Regions from separate parts of the Synechococcus sp. MIT S9452 genome, predicted to be linked through region 1. Evidence: predicted binding sites of a transcription regulator. Region 1 holds the regulator's gene; the other holds the start of a gene.
The links. Region 1 encodes NtcA, which controls nitrogen genes in cyanobacteria. Its sites were predicted from a motif close to GTANCNNNNGNTAC; they were not measured.
Positions count from the first base shown of each region.

Region 2: a site for NtcA is predicted at 2,576-2,589, ahead of SIB46_RS08745 (molybdenum cofactor guanylyltransferase). Genes of this name have one in related genera too.

Region 1 is NZ_CP138956.1:1,786,414-1,790,828, forward strand. It holds gene cobD (threonine-phosphate decarboxylase CobD) at 1-8, shown strand, start outside; gene thyX (FAD-dependent thymidylate synthase) at 34-756, shown strand; gene dcd (dCTP deaminase) at 760-1,353, opposite strand; gene SIB46_RS09435 (cob(I)yrinic acid a,c-diamide adenosyltransferase) at 1,347-1,889, opposite strand; gene ntcA (global nitrogen regulator NtcA) at 2,070-2,744, shown strand; gene SIB46_RS09445 (DUF3084 domain-containing protein) at 2,807-3,931, shown strand; gene SIB46_RS09450 (resolvase) at 3,928-4,353, shown strand; gene SIB46_RS09455 (DUF3146 family protein) at 4,331-4,415, opposite strand, start outside.
Region 2 is NZ_CP138956.1:1,658,521-1,662,935, reverse strand. It holds gene SIB46_RS08755 (molybdopterin oxidoreductase family protein) at 1-829, opposite strand, end outside; gene SIB46_RS08750 (NarK family nitrate/nitrite MFS transporter) at 895-2,454, opposite strand; gene SIB46_RS08745 (molybdenum cofactor guanylyltransferase) at 2,664-3,254, shown strand; gene moaA (GTP 3',8-cyclase MoaA) at 3,229-4,281, shown strand; gene SIB46_RS08735 (hypothetical protein) at 4,352-4,415, shown strand, end outside.

The DNA.
Region 1 (4,415 bases):
GCGCTTAGGGTCCCTGCCAGCACGTGCCATGGCATGGACCGCTTTCGGGTTGATTTAATCGCTGCCACTCCGAATCCTCAGCGCTGCATTTACGCGGCGATGCACCAGGACTATTCCGAGGGCTATGTGGTGGCCGATCAAGCTCAGTGGCCTGATGAGGCGAGGGCTGGTGAGGTTTGCGTCAAGCGCCTGCTCTCTGGCGAGCGCGGCCATTACGGACCGCTGGAGCATGCGCAGATCGTTTTGAACGTGGGTTGGTTCCCCCATTCGGTGATGCAACAGGCCCGCACCCACCGGGTTGGCGTCAGCTTTGATGTGCAATCGATGCGTTACACCGGCGATCGGATTTGCCGTGCGGCCAAAGGTGAGCTGGATTTGGAAGACGTGTTCTATCTGCGCCCTGTTGGCAGCTATAGCGATCGCCAGGGCAAGAAGTATCAATACACCGAGGCGGAACGGGCCAAAGACCTCGAGCATTGCCGCCGCTCAGCCCAGCGGTATGCCGAAATGCTGGAAGCGGGTTTTGCCGAAGAGCACGCCCGCGGCATCTTGCCGTTCGACTACCGCCAGCACTTTGTGGTGAGCTTCACCCTTCGGGCGTTCCTGCATTTCATGGATCTACGCGCCAAGCTCGACGCCCAAGAAGAGATTCGCCAGATGTGCGATCTGATGTGGCCCCACATGGTGCAGTGGGCCCCTGAGATTGCCGCTTGGTATGAGAAGAGTCGCCTTCACAAGGCGCGATTGGCGCCCTAAGGATCAGATCCGCGCCAAGGTGACGCGCTCGGGTTGGTGCTGGTATTTGCCGGAGCGGTCTTTGTAGGTGGTGTCGCAGGGATCACCTTCAAAGAACAGCAGCTGGCAGATGCCTTCGTTGGCATAGATGCGGCAGTCAGCACCGGAGCTGTTGCTGAACTCCAAGGTGAGGTGGCCTTCCCAACCGGCTTCAGCCGGGGTGGTGTTCACGATGATGCCGAGGCGGGCATAGGTGCTCTTGCCCAGGCAGATCACGGTGATGTTCTCGGGCACCTTCATCTTTTCGAGGGCAACACCAAGCCCATAGGAATGGGCCGGGAGGATGAAGTAACTGCCGTCCTCATCGCTCTGCATGGGAGCGGGCTCAAGATTGGCGGGATTAAACCGCTTGGGGTTCATCACCGTGCCGGGCACGTGGCGGAAGATCAGAAATTCCTGGGGCGATAGGCGCAGGTCGTAGCCATAGGACGAGCAACCAAAACTGAGCACCGCGCCGCTGCGGTTTTCAGGATCGAGATGGCGCACCAAGGTGGGCTGGAATGGTTCCAGCAGCCCATGCTCAGCCTGTTCGTTGATCCAGCGATCGTTTTTCAGCATCGGTCGCGGCGCAATTCGGTGACTTGATCGGCCATCGCCATCACAGGCTCGGGCACGGCAGGTCCGGTCAGGATCACATCCATTCGTCCCGGGCGGGTCTCCAGAGTGCTGATCACAGCATTGGCATCCAATAAGCCGTAATCCAACGCCAGCCCCAGCTCATCAAGAACCACAAGATCGGGAGCTTCTTCGAGGATTTGGCGCTGGGTTTCTTGCCACAGCTCTCGTACAGCTTGCTTGTCTTCGTCGCTGTGGTCGGCCTGCAGGCAGCTGTTCACCGCTGGGCGCAGCCAGCTCAAGCGTCCGCACATCTGCACGGGTTGGTGGGGACCTTGATCAACGCCGCCGCGCAGGAATTGGCAAATCAGCACGCGGCTGCCCAAGCCCGCTGAGCGCAGAGCTTCGCTGAACACGCTGGCAAAACTGCCGCGAAAGCTGGCGGTGTGCACCTGCAGCAGCCCTTCCGGCTCGCGAACCAGCAGCCGCAATGGTGCTGTGGACGGCCTGTGGTGTCGTTCAGCAACGCGGCTGAGCATGGGCCGTCCAAAGCGGGGTTGCTCCTGAATGTAGCGGCGAAAAACGGCGAATCAAGTGACTGGCACCACCAGTAGTGTGAATGTCTGTACTACTGGTGATCCCGTCCAGCCCGGACGGTGTTTATTGCTACAAGCACTGTCAAGCCGGCTCTTTACCTTCCATGAACCGGTACGCGCTTCATGGTCAGCGTTTCGCCAGCGCCCAATCCCCAGCCCACCTTGCAAGAGGTGATGCGCTCGCTTGCTGGCAGTGCTGCTGAGTCGGTTGAGCGCGGTAAGACAATCTTTTTCCCAGGTGATCCCGCCGAGCGCATGTATCTGCTGCGCCGCGGGGCTGTGCGCCTTTCCCGCGTTTATGAATCCGGTGAAGAGATCACCGTGGCCTTGTTGCGGGAGAACAGCATTTTTGGTGTGCTGTCCCTGTTAACCGGCCAGAAGTCCGATCGCTTCTATCACTCGGTTGCCTTCACGCGCGTTGAGATGCTCAGCGCTCCGGCCAGCTCCGTGCGCCGGGCCATTGAGCAGGACGCACGGGTTGGTTTGTTGCTCTTGCAGGGCCTGTCCTCGCGAATCCTGCAGACCGAAACCATGATCGAAACGCTTACCCACCGCGACATGTCATCGCGCTTGGTGAGTTTTCTACTGGTGCTCTGCCGCGACTTTGGGGTGCCCTCTAGTCAGGGCATCACCATCGACTTGAAGCTCTCGCACCAGGCGATCGCTGAAGCGATTGGCTCCACGCGGGTCACGATCACCCGTTTGCTGGGGGATTTGCGCTCTGCTGGTTTGCTGGAGATTGAGCGCAAGCGCATCACCGTGTTCGACCCCATTGCCTTGGCCAAACGGTTCAGCTGACCGTTGCTGGAAACGCTCGCCTAAGGCCTCAGCGATACTGACCCCACTGTTCTTCTGGCGCTGTGAGCGGCTGGCTGCTGATCCTGGCCGTTCTGGTACTCGGGGGAGTGCTGTCGACGCTTGGCGACCGCCTTGGCAGCCGCATCGGCAAAGCGCGGCTGAGCTTGTTTCAGATGAGGCCACGCCGCACGGCTGTGGTGATCACGGTGCTCACCGGCAGCTTGATTAGTGCCCTCACCCTGGGGTTGATGGTGGCCGTCAGTGAACGCCTGCGGGTGGGCCTTTTTCAGCTCGATGAGCTGGAAACGCGTTTGCGTTCTTCCCGCAAGTCGCTGCAGCTGAGCCTTAAGCAGCTCGATCAAAATCAAGCCGAACTAGCCCAGGCGCGATCGGAGCGGGCTGCGGCCGAGCAGCAGCTGGCGCCTTTAAAAAAGCAGCGCCAAGAGTTAGAGGCTGAGCGCGACCGGCTGGGCCAAGACGTGGCGGCCCGCGATGAGGAGCTGCGCCAGTTGCAGCAACGCACCCGCCGCAGCCAACAGGAATTGCGCCAGCTGGAGCGCAATGTTTTGGATTTGCGCAGCGGTGATGTGGTGCTCAGCACCGGCCAGCCGCTCACCATGGCCAAGGTGGCGATCCCTAATCCTGAGTTGGCGCGCCAGGCCACCGAAGATGTGTTGCGTCAGGCCAATGTGCAGGCGTATCAGCGGGTTCTCCCTGGGCAAAAGCCTGAGCAGCAATTGCTGTTGATCCCCCGCAGTGAGGTGATCAAGGTGGAGAAGGCCTTGCGCAGCGGCGGCCCCTGGGTGATCAGCATTCACTCGGCGGGCAATGTGCTGCGTGGTGAGAAGCAGGTGCTCGCCTTTGCCGATGTGCGCCGCAGCCGGCAGGTGCTGGAAGCGGGCCAAGTGCTGGCCAGCCTCAGCTTGGACCCTGAGCAACGGGCTCAAAAACAGGTGTTTGCACGGCTCAATCTGCTTTTGGCCGCGGCCCGCAACGAAAGCCAGCGCCGTGGCGCCCTGAACCCACGGCTGCAGGTGGATCAAGACGCCCTCAACGCTCTGGCCGCCCAATTGGTAGAGCGTCAAGGCAACCAGCCGGTGCGCCTGGAGGTGGTGGCTGCGCGCGATACCGACAGCCTCGATCCCATTGCTGTAACCGTGCGCGCCAAGGGTTTGGCCCCTTCATGAGTGGCGGCTGGGCAGCGCTGGATCCAGGGCGCCAGAAATGCGGGCTGGTGCGCACCGATGCCACTGGAGCAGAGCTGGTTGATCTACTGATCTGCTCCCCCAGGGAGGCCTGGGATTGGTTGCAGCACTGGCAACACCAAGCCCCCTTGCAAGCTGTGGTGCTCGGCGATGGCACCGCCAGCGGCCCATGGCAGCAGGCCTTGGCTGAGCTGGAGCCGGCTGTGCCGGTGGTGTTGCAGCCGGAGGCGGGCAGCACCTTGGCGGCGCGTGAGCGCTATTGGCAGTTGTTGCCTGCCAGGGGTTGGCAGCGGCTGCTGCCTCGCGGGCTGCGGTTGCCGCCCAGACCGGTGGATGATTTGGCGGCCTTGGTGTTGCTCGAGGCCCACCTGGGGGCACGCTTTAAAAGGCTGCCCGCACCGTGAAGCAGTAATCACCGCCGGCTTCCAGCGTGTAGTCGCTTTTGACCAAAAACCGCAGCAGGGCG
Region 2 (4,415 bases), 130 kb from region 1:
GCCGCGGGGTCCAGGACTCCACCGCCTGAGAGAACGCGGCAAAGCCCTCGGTGGCCTCATCGATGAAGTCGGCATTGAAGCCAGCATCTTTGAGGATCAAGCGCGCCAATCCGTGCAGCAGCATCAGGTCTGTCCCTGGTGCAATCGCCAAGTGATGGTCAGCGATCTTGGCTGTTTCCGTCGCCCTTGGATCCACCACCACAATCGTGAGGCCCTTGGGATCTTTCTTTTTGCGCTTCAACAAGCGCTGGAACAGCACTGGATGGCATTCAGCTGTGTTGGTGCCAATCAGAAAGGCCACCGAACAGTGATCGAGATCCTCGTAACAGCACGGCGGGCCATCAGAACCAAGGCTGCGGGTGTAGCCAGCCACCGCGGAACTCATGCACAAGCGCGAGTTCGCATCGAAATTGTTGGAACCAATGGCGCCTTTTAAGAGCTTCTGCGCCAGGTAATAGTCCTCAGTGTGGAACTGGCCGGAGCCATACATCGCAATCGCCCCAGGACCTTTGCTCGCCAGGGTGCTGCGGATACGTCCAGCCAAGAGATCAAAGGCGTTGTCCCAGGTGATGGGCTCGAACGGATCCTCCAGTGAGGAGCGATACAGGGGCTGACTGAGTCGTCCACCCGCCAAGGTCTCGCCAACCGTGGCCCCTTTGATGCAGACCTGGCCCTGGCTTGAGGGATGGGCACGATCACCACGGGCGGACCACATGGGATGGCCCTCGCCATCACGACGAACGGGCCTGCCCGGTTGCGCGGGAGGCAGCAATTCCAAACCGCAGCCAACCCCGCAGTAGGGACACTGACTGGTTACCGAATCAGCCACGGCAAGCGCTTTTAAAAAACAAAAAGCCCAGGATCTTTCGACCCTGGGCACGAACTAGCAACTGCTTAGGAAGCAGGCTGAACTTGAGCAGCCTCACCTTCATGCAGTTCCGCAAAGGAACCCTTGGGCTCTTTGAGGAAGAAGAAGCAGAAGAAGGCCACAACCAGACCAGCCACACCGAGCACCTGGAAGAAGGCACTGTTGGAGGAAGCAATGATCTCAGGTGTGGGCTCAGCGCCACCACCCATCCACATGGGCAGCAAGCTGAAGATGGTGAGGTATGTCACGGCGCCAACGTTGCCGTAGGCGCCCACCAAACCAGCCACCTGGCCGGTGACGCGACGCTTCACCAGAGGCACCAAAGCAAAGGTGGCTCCTTCACCGGCCTGAACAAAGAAGGAGGCCAGCATCGTGATCAACACAGCAACAGCAATGCCGGTGGAACCGGTGAAGGTGCCGGGCTTGATCATGCTCATGATCAGATAACCAACACCTAAGCCGAAGGTGAGGAAGCCCATGGTGTTTTTACGGGACCCCAGGCGATCGGAGATCAAGCCACCTGCAGGGCGGGCCACCAGATTCACAAAAGCAAAGCAAGAGGCCAGAATTCCAGCGGTGGCCTTGGGCAGGTCAAAGGTGGTTTCAAAGAAGGTGGGCAGCATCGAGACCACCGCCAGTTCAGAACCAAAGTTGACGATGTAGGTGAGCTCAAGGATCGCCACCTGTTTGAACTCGTAGCGATCTTCCTTGGGATATTCCTTGGTGCCCATGATCAGCTCACGGTTGGTGCGAACGATCCCCCAGGTCTGGAAGGCAAACCACACCAAAACTGCCAAGAGAGCCAATGGATAGGTGGAAGCATTGAGGAATCCAACCTTCTGAAGGCGCCAGCAGAGAACACAAAGAATGGCCGCGAAAGGCACATTCATGCCAAGCAAACCCCAGAAATCACGCATGGAGGTGACTTCAAGACCAGCTGTTTTTTCGGGACGCTGATACACCTTCCCAGGCGGAGTATCACTGACGTTGCAGTAATAAATAACGCCATAAACAGCCGAGATGATGCCGGTTAGGGCAATGGCACCGCGCCAGTTCAAGACCGCACCGGTGGGCAGCTCAAAACCACCTGAGAAGGACAGCCAACCGGCCACACCAACCAGAGCCAAGGCAGAGAATGCGGAGCCAAAGTTGCCCCAACCGCCATAGATGCCCTCAGCCAAACCGATTTCTTTGGGCGGGAACCATTCGGCCACCATGCGGATGCCGATCACAAAGCCAGCACCAACGATGGAAAGCAGCAGGCGAGACACCACCAACTGGTTGAAATCTTGCGCGGACGCAAACATCAAACAAGGGATGACCGAAAACACCAGCAAGGTGGAGTAGGTCAGCCGTGGACCGAATTTGTCGAGAAGCATCCCGATCAGCACACGCGCCGGGATAGTGAGCGCAACGTTGCAGATCGCCACGGTGCGGATTTGGCCAACGGTCAAACCCAGGTCAGCCTTCACCGTGGTGGCGAGGGGAGCCAGGTTGAACCAAACAACAAATGTGAGAAAAAAGGCGAACCAGGTGAGATGCAGCGTGCGATATCTCCCCTGGAACGACCAAATGTCGCCAAGCATGAGAGTCAAGGTGAATAAACAGACCCTGAGCTCAAAATGGAACGCTCGGGCAGCGGATTTAGGGCGTTACCAAAACAAGTCGCCCACCCCGCTATTGGATCAGCTTGGGGGTCTCTTAAAAGTACTTAATGATACAAAGTAAACATCAAGCAGTTCATGCCGAACGTTTTCACCAGGACCCGCGAAGTGTTGACCATCAAACTGTTGTGATGGCTACCAAAATCGCACTGCAGGCTGTTGTTCTTAGCGGTGGGGTCAGCCGGCGCATGGGCCGCGACAAGGCCTTACTTCCCCATGCCGCTGGTGGCACCTGGTTGGAGCACATCACGGGCCTGCTCAACAGCCTGGATCTCCCGGTGCTGGTGCTCACCATCCACCCCAGCCATGAACAGCTACTGCAAACAAGCCAAGGGGTCAGCGTGCAGCGCGATGCCACACCAGGGGCAGGCCCGCTTCAAGCCATTGCACCGGTGTTTCCCGCCGATCAGCAGCAAGCCCTGCTGATCGCACCAGTGGACATGCCCGATCTGCAGGCTGATGGCTTACAGCAACTCATCAGCAGCTGGCAGCAGCAACCCACTGCAGCAGCCGTAGCCCACGACGGCGAACGCCTGCAGCCCCTGCTGGGCATTTATCCGGGCGGAAGCAAACAACGCCAATCCATGCTGGAAACACTCGCCGCCGGTCAGAACAGTTGGATGGCCTGGCTCGAGCAAATCCCCTACCGAGCCGTGAGCCTGCCGCCAGGGCAACTGCGCAACTGCAATCACCCCAATGACGACTCCAGGGCGATTGATTGATCAACACAACAGGCCCTTGGGGGTGTTGCGGCTGTCGCTGACGGCCCGCTGCAATTTGTCTTGTCCCTACTGCCAACCCGATGGCGGCGAAGACAGCCGTCTTTCGCTGCACCAACGGCTGCAGCTGATCCGTGCCTGCTGCGAACTGGGCCTGACCACCCTGCGGCTCACGGGCGGAGAACCGCTACTCGCCCCTGAATTGGATGAGCTGCTGCAAACGATTCAGCAGGGCCGCAACAGCCGCCACGACCCGTTGCATCATCTGCAGGAGGTGGCCCTAACCACCAATGGCACGCTGCTGGACGGTTGCCGAGCCGAGCAACTCAAACAAGCGGGCCTGGATCGCATCACCATCAGCCTCGATGGGGCCACCGGGGCCAGCGTGAGCCGCATGGCCGGCCTGCAAGGGGGCGAGCGCCATGGCGAACAGCTACTGCAACGCGTGCTGCAAGGCATTGCTGCAGCCAAAGCCGCTGGCTTCCACGCCGAATCCGGCGCCATCAAGATCAACAGCGTCATCCAGCGCGGCCGCAACGACGATCAGCTACTTCCCCTGGCCGAATTGGCGCGCCAGCAGAACGTGGAGCTGCGGCTAATCGAATACATGGATGTGGGCAACCGCAACGGCTGGTCAGCAGCAGAGGTGGTGCCGGCGAGCGAACTCCTCAGCCAACTGCAACAGCGCTGGCCACTAGAACCGTTAGGCCGGCCCCAACACGGCACCGCCAGCCGCTGGCGTTACCGCGATGGCGCAGGGCACGTGGCGGCAGTGGCTTCAATAAGCCAACCCTTCTGCGGCGACTGCAACCGCCTACGGATCACCGCTGAAGGCATGGCCTACACCTGCCTGTTTGCCGAGCAGGGCCATGACCTGCGCCCATTCCTCGCCCCAGACAGCAGCACTTACGAACTGCAAGACGCTCTGAAGGCCATCTGGCAGCAGCGCACCGATCGCTACAGCGAAGAGCGCGACCAACGCCAAGGGGAAATCAGACAGCCAGCTGAGATGGCTTATTTAGGCGGCTGAGGGATTTAGGTGAGAACACCGATGCCAGTTGGCACTTGAGCCGATCAAGCTGTAGCAAAAGATACGGTTGATGATTCCCTCCTCCCTCTGCCGCGGCAGCAGCACCTCTCAGCAACGCAAGGAACAGCAACTGG